3 regions of the Streptomyces sp. 891-h genome follow, and region 2 is predicted to be linked to each of the others. Evidence: riboswitches for the same ligand, from Rfam matches in the RefSeq annotation. Region 2 holds a riboswitch; each other region holds the start of a gene.

Evidence for each region. Region 2 has a riboswitch for cyclic di-AMP ahead of HC362_RS07800 (M23 family metallopeptidase). Riboswitches for the same ligand answer to the same signal wherever they lie in the genome.
Region 1: it holds a riboswitch for cyclic di-AMP, as region 2 does, so the genes downstream of both, HC362_RS02250 (LysM peptidoglycan-binding domain-containing protein) here and HC362_RS07800 (M23 family metallopeptidase) in region 2, are expected to answer to the same signal.
Region 3: it holds a riboswitch for cyclic di-AMP, as region 2 does, so the genes downstream of both, HC362_RS17455 (M23 family metallopeptidase) here and HC362_RS07800 (M23 family metallopeptidase) in region 2, are expected to answer to the same signal.

The regions. Positions count from the first base shown of each region.
Region 1 is NZ_CP050693.1:498,136-505,456, reverse strand. Features, by position in the region: gene HC362_RS02270 (transcriptional regulator) at 1-656, shown strand, start outside; gene HC362_RS02265 (roadblock/LC7 domain-containing protein) at 695-1,225, shown strand; gene HC362_RS02260 (hypothetical protein) at 1,258-1,632, shown strand; gene HC362_RS02255 (alpha/beta hydrolase) at 1,796-3,121, shown strand; gene HC362_RS02250 (LysM peptidoglycan-binding domain-containing protein) at 3,238-4,017, opposite strand; cyclic di-AMP (ydaO/yuaA leader) riboswitch at 4,022-4,196, opposite strand; gene HC362_RS02245 (helix-turn-helix domain-containing protein) at 4,698-5,321, opposite strand; gene HC362_RS02240 (ABC transporter ATP-binding protein) at 5,496-6,233, shown strand; gene HC362_RS02235 (ABC transporter permease) at 6,227-7,321, shown strand, end outside.
Region 2 is NZ_CP050693.1:1,834,951-1,842,271, reverse strand. Features, by position in the region: gene HC362_RS07810 (pitrilysin family protein) at 1-674, shown strand, start outside; gene HC362_RS07805 (pitrilysin family protein) at 761-2,137, shown strand; cyclic di-AMP (ydaO/yuaA leader) riboswitch at 2,353-2,509, shown strand; gene HC362_RS07800 (M23 family metallopeptidase) at 2,524-3,345, shown strand; gene HC362_RS07795 (HPr family phosphocarrier protein) at 3,662-3,943, opposite strand; gene HC362_RS07790 (bifunctional GNAT family N-acetyltransferase/acetate--CoA ligase family protein) at 4,125-6,896, shown strand; gene HC362_RS07785 (DUF5998 family protein) at 6,980-7,321, shown strand, end outside.
Region 3 is NZ_CP050693.1:4,001,635-4,008,955, forward strand. Features, by position in the region: gene HC362_RS17445 (DUF4232 domain-containing protein) at 1-594, shown strand, start outside; gene HC362_RS17450 (PP2C family protein-serine/threonine phosphatase) at 793-2,001, shown strand; cyclic di-AMP (ydaO/yuaA leader) riboswitch at 2,167-2,332, shown strand; gene HC362_RS17455 (M23 family metallopeptidase) at 2,344-3,738, shown strand; gene HC362_RS17460 (aldo/keto reductase) at 3,896-4,843, shown strand; gene HC362_RS17465 (PPOX class F420-dependent oxidoreductase) at 4,867-5,331, opposite strand; gene HC362_RS17470 (hypothetical protein) at 5,452-6,156, opposite strand; gene HC362_RS17475 (hypothetical protein) at 6,649-7,321, shown strand, end outside.

The DNA of each region.
Region 1 (7,321 bases), 1.3 Mb from region 2:
TGCTGACCTGCGGCCAGGTGCCCGAGGGAGTGCTGGACCTGTGTCGGCGCACCGCTCTGTACGACGCTGCGTTCTTCGTGCTCGCATCCGGCGGCGGGCCTGGTCGCTTCCGGCGCGGGGTGCGGGACCGGCTCGGGGCGCACGGTGGCGTGCCCCCGGTGGTCGTGGAACGGGAGACCGCGCGACGGCTGGCGCTCCTGGACCGGATCTGGCCCGACGGACGCCTCGATGTGCTGCCCCCCGTGCCGACCGCCCGAGCCGCACCGGCCGTTCCGGCTTCCCCTGCTGCCCCCGCCGCCCCGCAGGACGTCGGGCTCCCGCTGTCGGCCGTACCGGATCGCCGGTTACCGGTGCTGCGGCTGGCCGACGGGGTCAGAACCGCAACCGACATCGCCCGCGCGCTGGCCCGTCCCGCCTTCCACATCCTGGTGGAGCTGCGCCGGCTGGCGGCGGCCGGACTGGTCACCCCGGCGGAGCCTGCCGCTGCGCGAAACCCGTACACCCCGCACACCGCGGGCACCGCGGAAACCGCAGCGACCCCCACCCCCACCCCCACCCCCACCGGCGCCCGCCCGTCGGAGGCGCCCGGTGCCGTCTTCGACGCTCCGGACGTCGAACTGCTGCGTCGGCTCAGGGACGCGCTGGAGGCGCTGTGATCAGGGGATTCCGTCAGCGTGCCGAGAGGAGAGTGCTCATGGCGGCGGAGGCGGCCGTGCTGGAGGAACTGCGCGGGTTACGGGTCAGGGTGCCGCAGGTCGGCGGGGCCCTGGCGGCGACCGTGGACGGTTTCGTACTGGCCGAGGACCTGGCAAGGGCGCAGGCAGACCGGCCGCCGGAAGCCGAGCCGCTGGCCGCACTGACCGCCGCCGCGCTCGGACTGGCGTTCCGGATGAACGAGGCGACAGGGCGCGGTGCCTTCCGTGAGCTGCTGATACACGGAGAGCTCGGGTACGTCGCCACCTACGCCGCCGGTCCGGCCGCGGTGCTCACCCTGCTCGCGGACGACCGCATCAACGTCGGCCGGCTGCACCTGGAGGGGCGCCGTACGGCGCGGCACATCGGTGAACTCGTGGCCGAGGCCCGGCGTTCGGCGGCCCCCCAACCCCCCGTCGATGTCGCGCTCTCCCGGAGCGGACCGCCACCGGACCGCCGCCGTCTGCCGCTCGAACGGCGCCGCCGCGGCTCGCCAGGGCCGGACGGCACGGAACGACAGACCACGGATTGATCACCGAACCGACGAAAGGACAGCACACCACCATGTCGAACACCGACGCGTCCCTCAAAGAGGCGATGAGCACCATCGACGGCACGATCGGGGTCGCCCTGGTCGACTACACCAGCGGTATGGCGCTGGGAACGCTCGGCGGCGGCAAGGACTTCGACCTGGAGGTCGCCGCCGCGGGCAACACGGACGTCGTACGGGCCAAGCTGCGCACCATGGAGCTCCTTGGCCTCAAGGACGAGATCGAGGACATCCTGATCACCCTGGGCAGGCAGTACCACCTGATCCGCCTGCTGCGGGCGAAGAGCGGCAACGGCCTGTTCCTCTACATCGCGTTGGACTCGGCGAAGGCGAACCTCGCCATGGCCCGGCACCAACTGCGGCGAATCGAGGCGAACCTGGAGGTCTGACCGGGGCCCGCCCCGCAGGGGGCGGCGCCGCCGTGATCCGGCGTGGCTGTCAGGAGGGCACCGCGCCCTGAGCCGCGAGCGCCGTCCACCCTGGCGAAAGTCAGGGGTTCGGTTGCCTTTCGTAGCTGACGGGCGAGGTGTGCCGGTTCCTACGCTCCCGGCCATGATCCGTACACACCGCGCGGCTGCCGCCGTGCTCACCGCCGCTCTGCTCGCCCCGGCGACCGCCGCCTGCGCCCCCGGCGGGGGTTCGACTGCTGCCGACGCGCGCTCCGCCGCTTCCAGCGCCTCCACCACTTCCACTGCTTCCGCGCCTTCAGGGGCCTCCGATTCCACTGCTTCCGGGTCCTCCGAAGCGGCGGCCGTGAAGCGCGGCAAGCACCTCTCCCTCCCTCGCCCCACCGGGAAGTGGGCGGTCGGACGCGACACCCTGCACCTGGTGGACAAGGACCGCCGCGACCCCTGGGTGCCGTCCGCCGGTGCCCGTCGGCTGATGGTGTCGGTCTTCTATCCCGCCCGGCGCGGCGGCCCTCGGCAAAGTGCCGCGCCGTACATGTCGGCCAAGGAGGCCGGGCTGCTGCTGAAGGGACTGAAGCTGGACAAGTCCTTTCCGCCCGACCTGCTCGCCTCCGTCCGTACGCACGCCCGCATCGGAGCCCGTCCCGCGCCGGGCAGGCATCCGCTCGTGGTTCTCTCCCCGGGCTTCACGCTGCACCGCGCCACACTGACCACCCTCGCCGAGGAGTTGACCTCCCACGGCTATGTCGTCGCACTGCTGGACCACGCCTACGAGTCGTTCGGCACCACCTTCACGCCCCGGGGTTCCGCCGGTGCCGGCAAGGGCTCAGCGCGCACCCTCACCTGCGTCGCGTGCGAGACCGTGGAGGCGGCGCCCGACGACAAGGGGGAGAAGAAGCTGCTCGCGCGTGCGGCACGGAACCGGGCGGCCGACATCTCCTTCGCCGTCGACGCGCTGACGACCCCCGCGCCGGAACACTCCCGTGACTACGCCGAGTTGATCGACACCCGCCGGATCGGCGCGGCGGGCCACTCGCTCGGCGGCAACGCGGCGGCAGTGGCGGCCGGTACCGACCGCCGTATCAGGGCCGCCGCCGACCTGGACGGCACATTCTTCGCGCCCGTACCGCAGGCGGGTCTCGGGCGGCCGATCCTCATGCTCGGCACTGAGGACGGCCACAATCCCCGCGCCGAGGACAGGACATGGCCCAGGACCTGGCAGCGCCTGGACGGCTGGAAGCGGTGGCTGACGGTCGCCGACTCCGGGCACTTCACCTTCATCGACCTGCCGATCCTGGGCGGCCAGGCGGGTGTCACGGATCCCTCGGCGCCGCTGTCGGGAAAGCGCTCGGGTGAAATCACGACCCAGTATGTGAAGGCGTTCTTCGACAGTAGGCTGCGCGGCCTGCACCGCCCGCTGTTGGACGGCCCCTCGAAAGAGAATCCGGAAGTGACCTTTCATACGCCGTGACGGAACTCGGAAACCGCTCTTCCGTTCCCCGTTGCAGCCTTTCCGTATGGAAAGCAACGCGGCGGCCGCGCATCACCTCGAAGGTGATGCGCGGCCGCCGCGAAAGGGGTCTCGGCTCAGTACGGGCCGTTGACGTTGTCGATCGAACCGTACCTGTCAGCCGCGTAGTTGCAGGCCGCGACGATGTTGGCGACCGGGTCGCGCTGGTCGTAGGCCGTGCCCGCGACGTGGTAGGCGTCGAAGGTCGGCTTGATGACCTGCAGCAGCCCGATGGACGGGGTGCCGTTCTGGGCGTTGATGTCCCAGTTGTTGATGGCGTTCGGGTCGCCGCCGGACTCCCGGATGATGTTGCGGTGGATGCCCTCGTAGCTGCCCGGAATGCCGTGCTGCTTCATGATGGTCAGCGCCTCGTTGATCCAGCCGTCCAGGGAGGTCGACTGGGTCTTGTGCACGCTGCTCTGCTCGGCCGAGCCGCGGTCGGCGCGCTCGGGGGTGCTGCTCCGCTCGGCCGGCGCCGAGGCCGTGTCCAGGGTCAGCTTCTGACCGGGACGGATCAGGTTCGCGTCGCTGCCGATCGTCTTCTTGTTGGCCTTGTAGAGGGTCGGCCAACCGCCCTCGACGTCGTGGTCCACGGCGATCTGGGAGAGGGTGTCACCGGCGACGACGGTGTAGGAGTCGGCCTCCTGCTCGGCCTTCGCCTGCTGGGCGGCGCGGGCCTGGACGGTCTGCGCGTGCTTCGCGGCACTGTCCTGGACCTGGGCCGGCGCGGACGCCGCGTGGGCGCTGCCCGCGGTCAGCAGGGGGGCGGCGATTCCCGCGCCACCGGCGACGAGGGCGATCGAGAGCCGGGAGATGCGGGACTTGAGCGGATTTCGGGCGTGTCGGCCACGAGACATGGGGGTGTCCTCTCCTAGCGCCTGCGAGGTGAGCTGTCGGATTCGGGCTGGAGTGGCCCGGCCATTCCCGTGCGCGAGGCGCAGCGGGCATGACTTCACCCCTAGCCGGGCCGCCGGGTGCGGCTCGGCACGTACTTGGGTCCCCCGCTCCTGCCGCGTGGTACTGGTGCGGATTTCCCTCGCCGGGCGGCAGGATTCGGCGCCCCGGCACGGGAACTCCGGCCGTTCATGGAGGCCGGAGCGAGGACACGGAAACACAATGAATTGCCCTGAGCAAGGCGCTCGATTCACCTCTGCCAGGTCAAGAAGAAATGATCTCGCGATACTTCAACGCTCTGCGGTGGATCATTTTCTGAGCGTAAAGCGGTGAAGTGAAGGGAATTCCGAAAATCTCTTTGATGCAAGGCTCTTGACGGCCCGCCAGAAGATCTTGCCTGTGATGGCACCTGATCGGTGTGTTTCCTGACACAGTGAATGAGCAGGAGCGGCAAGTCTTGTATATCCGGACATTGCAGTTGAAATCTGCTGAAGGTGGCTCTCTTCAGTGCAGCGTTGACCGCCGTTGAATGGGCGGAAGCGTCCGGGGGCGCCATTTCTACTAAGCGGCATCGTACATTGCCGTGCGCGGCCGGTGTTTCCGGAGGGCTCTGTGTTCCCGGATGTGTGATTTCCGGGTGCTGCTACGAGGTGCCGGGTCCGGAGTCCTGCGGGCCTGGGCCGTCGAGTGGGACGCCGAACCAGCGGACGGCGACCGGCCGGGTGCCCGGTTCGGCTTCGGTGCGACGCTGCTGGAAGCGCCGCAGCAGCTCCAGGTAGGCGTCGTGGAACTCCTGGAACTCCTCGCGGGTGAGGTGGAGGGTGCCGCGCGAGCCGTACACCCACTCCGCTTCCTCGGGGCGCGGGAGGGTGTAGCTGTAGGCCAGCTCGATGTCCTCCTCCATACGCAGCCGGTCCAGCTCGCCGACCACGGCGCGCTCGGCCGGCGACAGCCCGGCTGGGGCGGGCCGCCGGACGTCCAGGCCGCGTACCCCGCGCCACCAGCGTTCGCGGCCGCTCGCCGAGTGCTCGGGGTCGTCCTCGATGAACCCGGCGCGCTCGAGCTGCCGCAGGTGATAGCTGAGCGTCCCGGTGTTCTCGCCGAGCTCGGCGGCGAGCGCGGTGGCCGTCGCGGCGCCGGCCGCCGTCAGGCGGCGGAGGATCTTCAGGCGCAGCGGGTGCGCCAGCGCCTTGAGCGCCGCGGGATCGCTGGTGGTGCGGGGCGAGTGGCGCGCGGCGGGACGGTCCTCTTCCGGTGGCTCGGACATGCCCTGAGCTTAGCGCAGAGATTCCTCTGCAGAGCCTGCTCTGCAGAGGCAAGTATGCAGAGAAAATTCTGCAGAGCTTCCTTTGCAGAGTTTTCTCTGCGATCCTGCTTGTCGGCACGCCACGGCCCCGACCGTGCGCGCGCCGAACAACCACAAGGACGGCAGGACGGACATATGGCAGACAGAGCGGTCTCGCTGCGGCAGCTCACCCGCCGGTACGGCACCGGCCCCGGCGCGGTCACAGCGCTGGACGGGGTCTCACTCGACTTCCACCACGGCACATTCACCGCGGTGATGGGGCCCTCCGGCTCGGGCAAGTCGACACTGCTCCAGTGCGCGGCGGGTCTCGACCGGCCCACGTCGGGCTCGGTCACGCTCGCCGGGGCCGAGCTGACCGGGCTGAGCGAGACCCGCCTGACACTGCTGCGCCGCCGGCACATCGGCTTCGTGTTCCAGAGCTTCAATCTGCTGCCGTCCCTGACCGCCGAGCAGAACGTGGGTCTTCCGCTGCGACTCGCGGGGCGCCGCCCTTCCTCAGCGCTCGTACGGGAGGTTCTGGAACGCGTCGGGCTGGGCGGGCGCGGGAGGCACCGGCCCTCGGAGCTGTCCGGCGGCCAGCAGCAGCGGGTCGCGCTGGCCCGTGCCCTGATAACCCGCCCCCAGGTGCTCTTCGGCGACGAGCCGACCGGAGCCCTCGACTCCGCGACCAGCCGGGAGGTCCTGGCGCTGCTGCGCGACATGGTCAGCGCGGAGGGGCTCACCCTCGTCATGGTCACCCACGACCCGGTCGCCGCCTCCTACGCGGACCGCGTGGTCTTCCTCGTCGACGGACGGCTCACCGGAGAGCTGCTCGGAGCATCCGCGCAGGACATCGCCGGGCGGATGGCGAAGCTGGAGGCCACCGCATGCTGACGAGCACCCTGGCAGCGCTGCGCACCCGCTGGGTCGGCTTCACCGGCAGCTTCGTCGCGCTGGCGCTCGGGGTGGGACTGCTCACCGTCATGGGCCTCGCGCTGGCGTCCGCGTCCCAGGCACCGGAGCGGAAGCCGGAGAGATTCGCCGCTGCACCCGTCGTCGTCAAGGGCGCCGACACCCTGCGCGTTCCCACCTCGATCGGCGAGCGGACCCACAAGCTGGCACACCCCCGTGTCGTGCCCGACAGCGTGCGGGCCCGGCTGGAGAAGCTGGGTCAGGTCGTGGAGGACCGCTCTTTCGGAGTGCGGGTCGAGGGCGGCCCCCGGGATCTGGTCGGCCATCCATGGTCCACGGCGTCGTTCGCCCCCTACCGCCTCCGCGAGGGCCGTGCGCCCAGGGCCGACGACGAGGTGGTCGTCAGCGGGGACTGGGCACGGCGAGGCGCCGGTCCGGCCAGGCCGGGGCAGCGGCTGCGCACCGCCGAGGGCCACGTGCGGGTTGTCGGCGTCGTCGGTGGGCTCGGCTTCGAGGACGCCGTCTTCTACACCGACCGGCGCGCCGCCGAGCTCGCGCCGCGCAGCGGACAGCTGGTGGTCGACACCGACGATCCGGGCGCGGTACGCGCGGCTGCCCACGGCAGTGGCGTACGGGTCCTCACCGGTGAAGCGCGGCGGCTCGCCGATCCCGACCCCGACCGGGACAGCGCGGCCCTGACCGCGACGACCGCCATGTTCGGCACCGCCGGCGGCCTCTCCGCGTTCGTCTCGGTGTTCGTGGTCGCCTCCACCTTCGCGTTCGCCGTCGCCCAGCGCCGCCGTGAGTTCGGGCTGCTGCGGATGGCGGGGGCCACCCCTGCGCAGGTCCGCCGTGCGGTCCTCCTCGAGGCGCTGGTCGTCGGCGCGCTCGCCTCGGCGGCCGGCTGCGTGCTGGGCGGGTACGGAGCGCCCGCGCTCGCCCGGTGGGTGGTCGACGAGAAGCTGGCGCCCGGCTGGTTCACCATCCAGCACCACACCTGGCCGTACCACGCGGCCTTCTGGACGGGGTTGCTGGTGGCCCTCGGCGGGGCGGCCGTCGCCTCCTGGCGG
Region 2 (7,321 bases):
TCGGCTCCATCCCGGGCCACGACGGCAAGCGCCCGCCGCGGGACGGCTCGCTGCCCGAGCTGATCGGCGAGGAGAAGCGCGAGCTCATCGAGGAGGACGTGCCCTCCCGGGCGCTGATGAACGGCTACCGGCTGCCGCACGACGGCACCCGCGAGGCGGACGCGGCCGATCTGGCGCTGACCGCCCTGGGCGGCGGCGAGTCCTCCCGCCTCTACGCCCGGCTGGTGCGGCACGATCGCTCGGCCGTCGCTGCCGGCTTCGGCCTGCTGCGGCTGGCGGGCGCCCCCTCGCTCGGCTGGCTGGACATCAAGGCCTCCAGCGGCGCGGAGCTCGCCGACATCCAGGCCGCCGTCGACGAGGAGCTGCGCCGGTTCGCCGAGGAGGGCCCCAGCGAGGAGGAGATGGAGCGGGCCCAGGCCCAGTTGGAGCGGGAGTGGCTGGACCGGCTGGCCACGGTCGGCGGCCGCGCCGATGAACTGTGCCGGTACGCGGTGCTCTTCGGCGACCCGCAGCTCGCGCTCTCGGCGGTGGGGCGCGTGCTGGAGGTGACCCGCGAGGAGGTGCGGGAGGTGGCTGCGCGGCGGCTGCGCTCCGACAACCGGGCCGTGCTCGTGTACGAGCCGCTGGCGCACGAGGACGAGGCGGGGAACGACGAAGAGGAGACCGGGCAGTGAGCGAGACACCGGCGAGCAGCAGCCAGAGCGCCGCGGCGACGGCGGGCGCGAGCCCCGCGGGGATCGCGGAGACAGCAGGGAAGAGCATGGAGTTCCACCCCCAGCCGCCCAGCGGCATCCCGAAGCCGTGGGCCTTCCCCACGCCGGAGCGCGGCACGATGGCCAACGGGCTGACGGTGCTGCGCTGCCACCGTCCCGGCCAGAAGGTCGTCGCCGTCGAGGTGAACCTGGAGGCGCCGCTGGACGCGGAGCCCGAGGGGCTGGACGGGGTCGCCACCATCATGGCCCGCGCGCTGAGCGAGGGCACGGACAAGCACACCGCCGAGGAGTTCGCCGCCGAGCTCGAGCGGTGCGGCGCCACGCTCGACGCGAACGCGGACCACCCCGGGGTGCGGGTCTCGCTGGAGGTGCCCGCATCGCGGCTGCCCAAGGCGCTGGGGCTGCTCGCCGACGCGCTGCGCGCCCCGGCGTTCCCCGACAGCGAGATCGAGCGGCTGGTCGCCAACCGGCTGGACGAGATCCCGCACGAACTGGCCAACCCGGCCCGCCGTGCGGCCAAGGAGCTGTCCCGGGAGCTGTTCCCCGCCGAGTCGCGGATGTCGCGGCCGAGGCAGGGCACCGAGGAGACGGTGCGGCGGATCGACGCGGCCGCCGTGCGCGCCTTCTACGAGGCGCATGTGCGCCCCGCGACGGCCACCGTCGTGGTGGTCGGCGATCTGGAGGGGATCGAGGGCGGAGTCGAGGCGGCGCTCGACGAGTCCCTCGGCGGCTGGACGGGGGCCGCGGTGGCGCCGAGCCCGATGTCGCCGATCACCGCGGACGACACCGGCCGGGTCGTCATCGTGGACCGGCCGGGCGCTGTGCAGACGCAGCTGCTGATCGGCCGGGTCGGCCCCGACCGGCACGACCGGGTGTGGCCCGCGCAGTTGCTGGGCGTCTACTGCCTGGGCGGCACCCTCACCTCGCGGCTGGACCGGGTGCTGCGCGAGGAGAAGGGCTACACCTACGGCGTACGCGCGTTCGGGCAGGTGCTGCGCTCCACAGCGGACGGCGGCGGTGCCGCGCTGCTGGCCATCAGCGGCTCGGTGGCCACCGATGTGACCGGGCCCGCGCTGGACGACCTGTGGCAGGTGCTGCGGAAGCTGGCAGCCGAGGGGCTGACCGACGAGGAACGCGACGTGGCCGTGCGGAACCTGGTGGGCGTCGCGCCGCTGCGCTACGAGACGGCAGCGGCCGTCGCCGGGACGCTGGCCGACCAGGTGGAGCAGTACCTGCCGGACGACTTCCAGGCGCGGCTGTACGCCCAACTCGCCGAGACCGGCACGGTTGAGGCCACGGCCGCCGCGGTCAGCGCACTGCCCGCCGACCGGCTGGTGACGGTACTGGTCGGCGACGCGTCCCAGATCGCCGATCCCGTAAGGGAGTTGGGCATCGGCGACGTCAAGGTGGTCTCCGGCTCCTGAGCCCGCCGACGGGGCCGGGACGGCAGACGAAAAGTGGGGCCCGGGAGGAGGAATCGCTCCTTCCGGGCCCCGCGTGATGTCCCTTTCTGTCGCGATTGCTGCTGAGTTGGAGTGTGGCGAACGCGACAAAGTCAGGGATTCGTTTGCCGCTCGGAGTTGGCCCCGATTAGCGTCGTTGCCGCTGTCCGTCAGAAGTGACCGCACCCGCGGCCGACGGAGAGCGATCGCCGAATCCCCGAGGCGAAGTGCCGAGGGGGACCGGGGACCCAGGTCCCATTGGGGTGAATCGGACGGCCTCGCAAGAGGCGGCCCGTAGGAGACCTTCCTGCTCCGAACCCGTCAGCTAACCCGGTAGGCGAGAAGGAAGGAAAGGAGTACGCCTCCGTATGGCGTTCACCCGTGCCACTGGCAAGCACAGGCGTCCGAGCAAGGCCCGCAGGGCCGCAGGGGGAGCAGCAGGCATAGCCGGGCTCGCCACCGTGGGCGTCGTCGGGTCCATCGCCTCTCCCGCCTTCGCCGCGAGCGGAGACCAGAACCACGCCCCCGTCCAGCCCGACGCGAAGGTGAGCGAGGCCGTCGGCGGCCCGATCTCCGAGACGCTGGACGAGCAGGCCTACCAGCAGGCTCTCCACGCCGAGCAGGCCAAGGCGGAGACAGACGCCAAGGAAGAAGCTGCCAAGGCGAAGGCCGAGGCCAAGCGGAAGGCCGACGAGGCCCGGCGCAAGGCGGCGGCCGAGAAGGCGGAGAAGGAGCGCGAGGCGAAGCGCAAGGCGGCCCGGGAAGCGGAGCGGGCGAAGCTCAACGCCTATGTGCTGCCCGTCGAGGGCTCCTACATCTCGACCGGCTACAAGCAGGGCGGCGGCATGTGGTCGTCCGGCAGCCACACCGGCGTGGACTTCCACGCGGGCATGAACACCCCGGTGCGTTCCGTCGCCGCCGGTGAGGTCGTGGAGGCCGGCAACGGCGGGGCCTACGGCAACAACATCGTGATCAAGCACAAGGACGGCACGTACACGCAGTACGGCCACCTCAACTCGATCGGTGTCTCGGTCGGCCAGGAGGTCAAGTCCGGCCAGCAGATCGGCCTCTCCGGCTCGACCGGCAACTCCTCGGGCCCGCACCTCCACTTCGAGGCCCGTACCGGTCCCGACTACGGGTCGGACATCGACCCGGTCGCGTACCTGCGCCAGCACGGTGTGAAGCTCTGACCGAACGCTTGGGCCGAGGCCGTCACCCATTCCGCCGGACTCTCTGGTCGGTGGTTGCGCTCCCCCAGCCTCCGGCTGGGAGGTACCCCCAGTGACGGCGGACTTATGGCGAGGGGCGCTGGGCCTGGCGGCCCAGCGCCCCTCGCGCTCCCAGCGTCCGGCTGAGGCCCGTCACGCGCACGGCTGGGACGGGGAGCACGAGGGGGCGCCGCACCGTCAGGTGCGGCGCCCCCTCGTCAATTGCCCGCCGCGACGGTGAGCAACCACAACGGCGAGGCCCGGCGGAATCCGCGACGGCCTCAGCCCGAACGCTCGGTCACACCGTTTCGGGCAGCTCTTCCAGGCCCTCGGAGACCAGCTTCGCGAGCCGGTCGAGGGCCTCCTCGGCGCCCTCCGCCTCGGAGGCGAGGACGATCTCCTCGCCTCCCTCCGCGCCCAGGCCGAGCACACCGAGCATGGAGGCCGCGTTGACGGGGTTGCCCTCGCCCTTCCGGACGGTGACCGGGACCCCGGCAGCCGAGGCGGCACGGACGAAGATGGAGGCGGGGCGGGCGTGCAGCCCCTCGGCCCAGCCGACGGTGACGCGGCGCTCAACCATGGTGTTGCCCTTCGATCGTTATGGTTGTCTAGACCAGTCTTGCACGGTCGCCGAGGTGCTCCATGAACCGGCGGACGCGGTCGCGGACGCGGGTGCGGAAGCTGCGGCGCTCTTCCCGCGACGATACGACGCACTGCCGCATCCCTGAGCACGCGCCCTCCCCGAGCCGTACGCTGGCCCCATGCCGAGCCCCGAGGAGCGCGCCTATCCGGCCCACTGGGAAGCCGACATCGTGCTGCGTGACGGCGGTACCGCCCGGGTCCGGCCGATCACGCCCGACGACGCGGAGCGGCTGGTCAGCTTCTACGAGCAGGTGTCCGACGAGTCGAAGTACTACCGGTTCTTCGCGCCCTATCCCAGGCTGTCCGACCGCGACGTTCGCCGCTTCACCCACCACGACTACGTCGACCGTGTCGGCCTGGCGGCGACGATCGGCGGCGAGTTCATCGCGACGGTCCGCTACGACCGCATCGACGAGTTCGGCCGCCCGGCCGGCGAGCCGGCCGACGAGGCCGAGGTGGCCTTCCTGGTCCGCGATGACCAGCAGGGCAGAGGGGTGGCCTCCGCGCTCCTTGAGCACATCGGTGCGGTCGCCAGGGAGCGCGGCATCCGCCGCTTCGCGGCCGAGGTGATGCCCGCCAACACCAAGATGATCAAGGTGTTCACGGACGCCGGGTACTCCCAGAAGCGCAGCTTCGAGGACGGTTCGGTCCATCTCACCCTGGACCTGGAGCCCACCGAGCGTTCGCTGGCCGTCATGCGGGCCCGTGAGCAGCGTGCCGAGGCGCGGTCCGTCGCCCGGCTGCTGGCTCCCGGTTCCGTCGCCGTCGTGGGGGTCAGCCGTACCCCCGGCGGTGCGGGGCGTGCGGTCCTGGGAAGCCTGCTCACCGGCGGCTTCCCGGGACGGCTGTACGCGGTCAACCACGCGCTGGACCCCGGGGCGACCTCGGACATGCCGGCCGGGGTGCCGGGCTACCGTTCGGTGAGGGAGATCCCCGAGCACGTCGACCTGGCCGTGCTCGCCGTCCCCGCCGACCAGCTGCACACCGTCATCGGCGACTGCGGTGAGGCGGCCGTGCAGGGGCTGGCCGTCCTCTCCGAAGGGGTCGGCCGGGACGAGCAGCGCGAGCTGGTACGGCTCGCCCGCTCCTACGGGATGCGGCTGATCGGCCCCGGAGCCCTCGGACTGATCAACACAGCGGACGACGTACGGCTCAACGCGACCCCCTCGCTGCGGATGCCGGCGCGTGGCAGGATCGGCGTCTTCACCCAGTCCGGTGCCATCGGCATCGCCCTGCTCGACGGGCTCGACCGGCGCGGCGTCGGGCCCTCCTCCTTCGTCTCGGCGGGCAACCGCGCCGACGTCTCCGGCAACGATCTGCTCCAGCACTGGGACGAGGACGCGGCGACCGACGTCGTGCTGATGTACCTGGAGTCCATCGGCAACCCCCGCAAGTTCACCCGGCTCGCCCGGCGTACCGCGGCCCGCAAGCCGGTCGTCGTCGTCAAGGGAGCCCGGCAGCGCGGCAGCGCGCCCCCGCCGGGTCACGCGGCTCCGGCGTCCCGCACCCCCGACGCCACCGTCTACGCGCTGCTGCGCCAGGCGGGCGTCCTGATGGTCGACACCTTCACCGAGCTGCTGGACACCGGCGTTCTCCTCGCCGAGCAGCCGCCGCCGGCCGGCCCGCACGTCGGCATCCTCGGCAACACCGACGCGATGAGCCTGCTGACGTACGACGCCTGCCTCACCGACGGGCTGCGGCCGCGCCCCGTCGTGGCGCTGCCCACCTCGGCCGCTCCCGACGACTTCGGCCGGGCGCTGCGCGAGGCGCTCATCGACGCGGCCACGGACGCCGTGCTGGTCACCGTCATCCCCACCGTCCCCACTCAGCTGCCGGGCACGAGCGGCGCGACCGGCGCGACGACCGACCCGGCCCCGCCCCAGAGCCCGCCCGACGGCCATGTCGAGGCCCTCGCCGACGCGCTGCGGGAAGCCGTCGAGGCCGTCGCCACCACCGAGGGCGCCCAGCGCAAGCCGGTCGCGGTGGTACATCTGGCGATGGAGGGGCTGCAGAAGGCGCTGGCCAGGCGCGGACTGCCCTCCTATCCGACGCCCGAGCGGGCCTCCCGCGCCCTGTCCGAGGCTGTGCGCTACTCCCGGTGGCGCGCGGAAGCCGGTGACCCCGGCAAGGTGCCCGACCTGGACATCGACGAGTCGGCGGCCGCTGACCTGCTGGCCCGCTTCACGCCCCCGGCCCCGGGCCGCGGCCGTGCCCTCACCGACGAGGAGACGGCACACCTGCTGCGCTGCTACGGCATCGCCGTCCAGCCCACCCTCGCGGCGCCCGACGCCGAGGCGGCCGTGGCGGCGGCCCGCACCCTGGGGTTCCCCGTGGCGCTCAAGACGACGGCCCCCCACCTGCGGCACCGCGCCGATCTGGGCGGGGTGCGGCTGGACATCGCGGGGGAGGCGGGGCTGCGCCGCGCCTACGGGGAGCTGACCGAGGCGCTCGGGGCTCCCGAGGAGCTGCGCCCGGTGGTGCAGTCCATGGCGCCGCGCGGGGTGGGCACCGTGGTACGGGGCACCCTCGACCCGGCCATCGGCGCCGTCCTCTCCTTCGGGCTGGCGGGGGCACCCTCCGAACTGCTGGGCGACACCGCGCACCGTCTGGTGCCCGTCACCGACAAGGAGGCCGCCGGGCTGGTCCGCGCCATCCGGTCGGCGCCGCTGCTGTTCGGCTGGCGCGGGGCCGAGCCCTCGGACACCGCCGCGCTGGAGGAGGTGCTGCTGCGGGTCTCGCTGCTGATGGACGATCACCCGCAGGTGGTCGCCGTCGAGCTCGACCCGGTGGTGGTGGCGCCCCGAGGGGTGACGGTACTGGACGCTGCTGTCCGCGTCGCCGACCCCGGAACCCGTCCCGACCTGGGCGCCCGTAGGCTCCCGGCGTACTGAGGGCGCGGGCGTGGCAGACGCGGTGGCGTACAGGGGGGAGCGGGCCGGGGCTGCGTCGCCGTACGGCCCTTAGGATGGCTGTCATGGCGAAGACCGGTACGACGACGCAGGGGCTGCGTGAGGCGATCGAGCGCAGCGGCTACTACCCGGCCCTCGTAGCCGAGGCTGTCGAGGCGGCGGTGGGTGGGGAGCCCGTGGCCTCGTACCTCGTGCATCAGGAGACGACATTCGACTCCAACGAGGTCCGCCGCCACGTCACGGTCCTGGTGCTCACCCGCACCCGCTTCCTCGTCAGCCACACCGACGAGCAGGCGGCCGACGGCACCTCGCCCTCCCCTTACGCCACCACCTCGACCGAGTCCGTGAAGCTGGAGCGGATCTCCTCCGTCGTGCTCTCCCGGGTGGTGGCCAATCCCGAGTCCTAC
Region 3 (7,321 bases), 2.2 Mb from region 2:
AAGAACGGCAGCAGCGAAGGCAGCGGCGGGGACGGCGGGAGCTCGAGCGGCGGCTCGTCCGGGCAGGGCGCCTCAGGTTCGGACGAGGGCGGCTCCGCTTCCTCGTCGTCCTCGTCCTCCTCGTCCGGTAAGAACGGGTCGGGCGGCAGCGGTGGCGGCTCGGGTTCCGCTTCCGGTTCCCGGTGCCGCACGGGCGACCTCAAGGCGTCGTTCGGCCCCAATCATCCGGGCGCCGGGCAGGAGAACTTCGCCCTCGTGCTGACCAACCGATCCGACAGGACCTGCACGGTACGCGGCTACCCCGGGCTCGCCTTCGTCAACAGCAGCGGCGAACAGGTCTCCTTCGATCCCAATCGCACGGGCGGCGAGGTACGGACGGTCACGCTGTCGCCCGGCAAGAGCGCATGGGCCTCGCTCTCGTTCACCAACCCCGAGGTGACCAACGTCACCACGGTGACACCGAGCGCCGCGAAGGTCACCCCGCCCGACGAGCGCGCCTCCCTGCGGGTGCCCTGGTCCGGTGGACCGGTCACCAACACCGGTAAGGCGTCGGTGCCCAAGATCAGCCCCCTGGCCCCCGGCACGGGCGGCTGAGCCCCTTTCCTTCTGGTGGCCGGCGCACGCCCGGCTGCCGTACGCCCGGCTGCCATACGCCCGGCTGCCGTACGGCGACGGGCGGTGTGGCCCCGTGCGTGTTAGGGGGCCGCCTTCCACCCGCTCCTCGTCCCCGTTCCGTACCCCGACCAGCGGTCCCGAGTGGCCCGAATCCCTCCACCCGGTCAGATTGGGACCGTGCGGCAGAGGGAGGCCGGGAGGCAGCCGGCGAGCGGGTACGAGAACGGTGTGGGACGGCTGTGGCGCCTGGCGCGGTGGCTCCCGGCCGCGCTGTTCGTCCTGGGCGTCGCCCTCGAGCTGTCCACGCCGCGCGAGGTCACCATTTCGGCACCCTTCGCCGCCGCCCCACTGGCGGCGGCGGCGTTCCTGTCCCTGTGGAGCACCATTCTCACCGGCGTGCTCTCCTCCGGTGCCACCCTTCTGTTCGCCCTTTTCCACGACAACGGCAGCCTCATCGAGTCCGAAGCCAGGTCCCTCACCAGCGTGACCGTCTCCATCCTGGCCGTCGGCGTCAACTACGTACTGCTCCGCAGCGGGAGTCGGCTGGCCTCGGCGCGTGGGGTGGCCGAGGCGGTACAGCTCGCCGTGCTGCCCACCCCGCCCTCCCGCGTCGACGACCTGACGCTGGCCACCCGCTACCGCGCGGCGCAGGCCGAGGCCCGGGTCGGAGGGGACTTCTACGCGGCGGAGGAGACTCCCTACGGCGTACGGCTGCTGCTCGGCGACGTACGCGGCAAGGGGACCGGCGCGGTGGCCGCCGTGGTCCTCCTGGTCGGAGTCTTCCGTGAGGCCGCCGAGCAGGAAGAGACGCTCTCCGCGGTGGCCGCCCGCCTCGACCGGGCCCTCCAGCGGGAGGGGCGGCGACAGACCGGCTCGGCACGGCTGGAGGGCTTCAGCACGGCGGTACTGGTCGAGATCCCGAACTCATCCGGTCCCGGTTCCGGTCCCGGTTCCGGACCCGGTTCGGGTCCCGGACAAGAGGGCGGACAGGACGGCGGACAGAGCGGCGACAAGGTGCTGCGTATCGTCAACCGGGGCCACCCGCCGCCGATCCTCCTGCACCAAGGCCGGACGGCCCTGCTCGAGCCGACCGTGCCGGCGCTTCCGCTGGGGATGTCCGAGCTGGGGAAGTGGCCGGAGCATGTGGACGAGGTCCCCTTCCCCCGGGGCGCCCAGCTCCTTCTCTACACCGACGGCCTGTCCGAGGCACGCGACTCGGACGGTGTCTTCTACGAACCGGCCGAACGGCTGGCCCGTAGCTATTTCGCCCACCCGGAGGAGCTGCTGGAGACGGTCCTCATCGACGTCGCGGCCCATACGGGAGGCCAGGCGGTGGACGACATGGCGCTGCTCGCGGTCGCCCACCACATCAGGCCCCAGCCCTGAACCGAGCCGGGCGGCCACCGCCAATTACGGGGAACAGCTTGGAATCAAGGCCACTGTTCTATTAACGTCCGATAACGCAGCACGGTCGTCACTGTCGTCACGGAAGGCGGCACCGTGCGCCGTCGCCGAATCCCGCATACGGAGCACCAGCAGCGCCCGCCCCCTGGACCTGCACCGCTGGACCGCACCGTGGGAACCGGGGAACCACCCCTTCTCGTCAGCCAGGCGAGGAGGACGGGGTGAATCGGACGCCCTTGCGAGAGGACGCCCGTAGGAGACCTTCCTGCTCCGAACCCGTCAGCTAACCCGGTAGGCGAGAAGGAAGGAAAGGAGAGCGCCCCCGTGGCGTCCAGATCCCAGGGCTTCGCCGGCCACGCGCCCGAGGCCGTCGCGTACGACCCGCACCTCGACCGCGCCGGCTCCTCCACCGCCGCCTACGACTCGCCTGCGTACGGCTCGTCCACCGCGTACGGCTCGTCCACCGTCTATGGCTCCGCACCGGGACGGGCCGCCGCGCCGCTCCCGCCCGCCGTGCCCGTCGTACCGTCCGGCCCGGCACCGCTCAGGGACGCCCCACAGGACACCTTCAGGGACGTCCCACAGGACACCTTCAGGGACGTCCCACAGGACACCTTCAGGGACGCACCAGGCGACGCCTATGGGAACGCTCCTGGCGAGGCCCCCACGGACACCACCGGGGACGAGTGGAACCCCACCGAGGAGTCCGTCCGCGCGATGCGTGGTCGGCACCGGGTCGCCAAGCAGCGGGCCGGCGGGGTGGCGCGCGGCGGTGCCGTGCTCGGCGTCGGCATGATCGCGGCGGTGGGCGCGGGCGGCATGGCGACCGCTCAGGACAAGGACCCCGGCGCGATATCCGTACCGGATCTGGGCAGCGCGGCCGACGCCGTCCGCAGCGTCCCCGACCACCTGCCCGACGTCGAGGACCTGCCCGGCATCGGCTCCCTCGTCGGCGACGACGCGGACGGTGCCGAGGGCTCCGACGGCGACGCGACCGCCTCCGTGGCCCCCTTCACGCAGGCCGGACTCTCCGCCGAGGACCTGGCGGCGGGCAGGACCAACGCCGGTGAGGCGCTGCGGGCCCGCATTCTCGCGCAGGCCGAGCAGCACCGTTCCGCCGCGGACGAGGAAGCCCGAGAGGAAGCCGCCCGGCAGGCGGCGAACGCGGCGGCGGAGGAGGCCGCGAAGCGGGCGGCAGCCGAGAAGCAGGCCGAGGCCGAACGTGCCCGGGAGGCGGCGGCCGAGGAGAAGCGCAAGGCCGCCGAGAAGGCCGCGGCACAGAAGCGGAAGGCCGAGGCCGAACGCCGGGCACAGCTGGCCGGCAAGTACCTCGCGCCGCTGGCCTCGTACCAGCTCACCGCCGGGTTCGGCCAGGCAGGCGGCATGTGGCAGAACGATCACACCGGCCAGGACTTCGCCGCGCCCAACGGCACGCCCGTCAAGGCCGTTCACACCGGCACCGTCAAGGAGGCGGGCTGGGCCGGTTCGTACGGCTACCGCATCGTTCTGAAGCTGGAGGACGGCACCGAAATCTGGTTCTGCCACCTGTCCTCCATGACCAAGTCGGCGGGAGACAAGGTCGGTACGGGTGACGTGATCGGCCGGGTCGGCTCGACCGGCAACTCCTCGGGACCGCATCTGCACGTCGAGGTCCGCCCCGACGGAGGCGACCCGGTGGACCCGCTGCCGTGGCTCCGCGCGAAGGGCGTCGACATCTGACGGACCGACGGCGCCGGCCGGGGGCCTACCGGGTTCGCCGAGGCCCCCGGGTCCCGGGCCCCACGGGGAGGACGGGGCTGATGGGGCGGCCGGTGGCAACGGCCCACGCGCCACCATCCGCCCGCCTTCCGGTCCGCGTTACCGTCGCTGCATGCAGATGAATGCCGACTACAAGATCGGTCAACTGTCCGTCTCGCCGCTCGTGCTGGGCGGCAACGTCTTCGGCTGGACGGCCGACAAGCCCACCTCCTTCGCCGTGCTCGACGCCTACACGGACGGCGGCGGCAACACCATCGACACAGCCGACGCGTACTCGGCCTGGGTGGAGGGCAACAAGGGCGGCGAGTCCGAGACCGTCATCGGCGAGTGGCTCGCCGCACGCGGCTCGTCCGTACGGGACAACGTCGTCATCGCCACCAAGGTCGCCCGCCACCCCGACCACATGGGCCTGGCCCCGGCCACCATCAAGGCCGCCTGCGAGGACTCGCTGCGCCGCCTGCGGACCGACCGCATCGACCTGTACTACACGCACTTCGACGACGAGTCGGTCGAGGTCTCCGACATCATCGGCACCCTCGACGAACTCGTGAAGGAGGGCAAGGTCCGCGAGATCGCCGCGTCCAACATCGCGCCGACCCGCCTCGCCGAGTCGCTCGCCTTCAGCGACCGCGAGGGCCTCGCCCGCTATGTGGCGCTCCAGCCGCACTACAACCTCGTCTCGCGCGACACCTACGAGGGAGAGCTGGCAGCGCTGGCCCAGCGCGAATCCCTGGCCGTACTGCCGTACTACGCGCTGGCCTCCGGCTTCCTCACCGGCAAGTACCGCCCGGGCGAGGCCGCACCCGAGGGCGCGCGTACCGGCAAGGCGGCCCAGTACCTCGCCACCGAGCGCGGTCAGCGCGTCCTCGCGGCGCTGACCACCGTGGCCAACGCGCACCAGTGCGCCGAGGCCACCGTCGCCCTCGCCTGGCTCGCCGCCCAGCCGACGGTCGCAGCCCCCATCGCCAGCGCCCGCACGGTCGACCAGCTCCCCGCGCTGATGGCGGTCGCCGATCTGCGGCTCACCACCGAGGAACTCCGCCTCCTGACGGAAGCCTCGGCATAACCCGGTGGCCGGCCGGGCCGGGCTCACCCCCGGCCCGGCTGCCCGTACACGCGCTCGACCCGGAGCCGCACCACCTGCCGCCGCTCCGCCACCATGGCGGCCCGGTACTCGTCCCAGTCCGGGTGCTCGCCCCTGATCGCCCGATACACCTCGACCAACTCCTCGACGGTCGCATCACGCGGCTCCTGCGCCACAGCCGTCAGCTCAGCCGTCCCGTCCACCACCGTCCACGACCACCCGTCCCCGCTGGTCACGTGATAACTGGCCCGCGGATCCCGCGCCAGATTCCGCGCCTTCGCCCGATCCGCGGTGGTCGACACCCGCACCACCCGTTCCTCCGGATCGAACGCGTGATTGACGTTCGACAACTGCGGCCGCCCATCCCGCCGCAACGTCACCAACACCCCCCGGTCGACCTCCGACAACAACCGGAGCAGCGCTTCCTCTTGCTCACTGCTTGGCCTGCCAGGCCCGTTTGTGCTCGCCATGAGTCGCCTCCTGTGAGATATGGCTTGGTCAACTTGGTGGTGCTGATGCCCAGAGAAGCCGCGCACGGCGCGAGCCGTAAACGCGGTCCGGGCGGCGCAGCAGGTGGCACAGAACAGCCGTCACGGGACGCTGCCGGCATGGCCTGGCGGCAGCGCCGCAGTAAGCAGTTTGGAGGCAGCGTCCGGCTGCTCGTAAGGGTCTAGGAGATCGCGGGCCGTATGGATCACTCTCAGGGGGTCTTGTTCCCGCCCGTAGATCTGCGCGAAGTCCTCCGCCAGTGCCGCATCCCCCCATTGCCGCAGGTTGGCCATGACGTTTGCCGCTTCTGGCGGGCCGAGTACGTCGGCCCCGGCGCGAAGGACATCCAGCGTCTCAGGCATTGGGCGCCCCTCCTGCTTAAGCAGGTCAGCGAGGAAGAGCTCGGCCCGGGTGCTCGACGTGTGAGCCTGCCGGTCCCCTCCCGCTGAAGGGACCGGCAGGTGTTTCCTGGCCTTCTTGAACTCCCTCTTATAGGCCTCCGGGGCACTGAGAGCGGCCTTGTAGTGGAGCGTCAGCAAGTCTTTCCGGCTGATGAGTACTTTACCGGCAAGGCGGCACGTGACGTCGTGGAGCTGCTCTGTGCGGCCTTTGACTATCTGTCTGCAGGACAGCAGCCTGGACAGGGTGCCAGGTTGGATGCCCATCTCCTTGGCCACGGCCTTGTCCGGCAGACCAGTCGCGTCGACCAGTTCACGCAGCTGACTGGCGAGTCTCTTGACCTCGGTCGTGGCTCTGTCAACCGGCGTGGCACGGCCAACCGGCTTGCGCTGATTTTGTTTTGGCACTTCTGATGGCTCCCCCTGCTGGTTGTGAACTGGGACGAGAGACCGGCTGCCAACTCGCGTGCGGGGCTGCTGCTCGGCCACACGGGGCGGTGGAACACGTCGCGGGCCCCGGGCCGCGGGCAGACCAGTGAACGCTGACGCCAGACAGGTCAGCTCGTTCCCTCCCCCCGTGGGTAGAAAACGGCGGAACCCAAACAGGTACCAGAGCAAGGGCCGGAATTCCAGTGCTGCGCCGACAATTTGTCGGCTGGTTAAGTGTTTCCAGTTCATCCGCAAACTGGAAACAACCCGGGCCCTGCTCGTTGCTGAATTGGAAACATGGCTCGGCAACTAGAAACACCGAGGATTGCTGAATTCCGCTGGACTGCCGGGCTTCCTCTCGGGTATTGGTAGAAGCCCACCGAGTTCTTTCGCAGAGCTCGGCTGGCAGCAGGGCCGATCCTGGGGCCCCTGTGCCGGGCCGTTGCTCCGCTGTGTGATTGGAGAGTGCGCATGTCCCTTCCCGATTGGCGGGATAGCAGTTTCGGCAGCATGAGCCGGGCAGCCCTCTGGCTTGAGGCTGAGGTGGGAGAAGGAGGCATCTTCACCAAGACGGAGCTGCGCAACGCGTTCACTGACGTGGCGCAGATTGACCGCCGACTCCGCGCCCTGCGCGATTACGGGTGGCAGATCGATACCCGGCGGGACGACCCGACCCTAAAGCTGGACGAGCAGCGGTACGTGAAGAAGGGCGCAGAAGTCTGGATTCCGGGGCAGGCGAAGGCGGCGACGAAGCAGAAGGCCAGTATCACGGCAACCCAGCGGTCCAAGACGATGTTGCAGGACAACTACCTCTGTCGTTCCTGTGGCATTGGCGCCGGTGAGTCGTATGGCGACGGAGGTGCTGCCGCGCAGCTGGACATTGCGCGTCGGCATGTCCTGTTGCCTGAGGGGGCTGAGGAGACGCAGCTGGTAACTGAGTGCAACAGGTGCCGTGTCGGCGGTCATTCACAGGAGGTTGACCTTCAGTTGCTCCTGCAGGACGTTAAGGCACTTTCAGGTATCGAAAAGGCTGCGCTGGCAGGATGGATCGAGGCCGACCGGCGGGAGCGCGGCGCGTTGGAGCGGCTGTGGGGGCGCTACCGGACCCTCCCCGCCGAGTCCCGCGTGGCCTTGGCTACCGCAG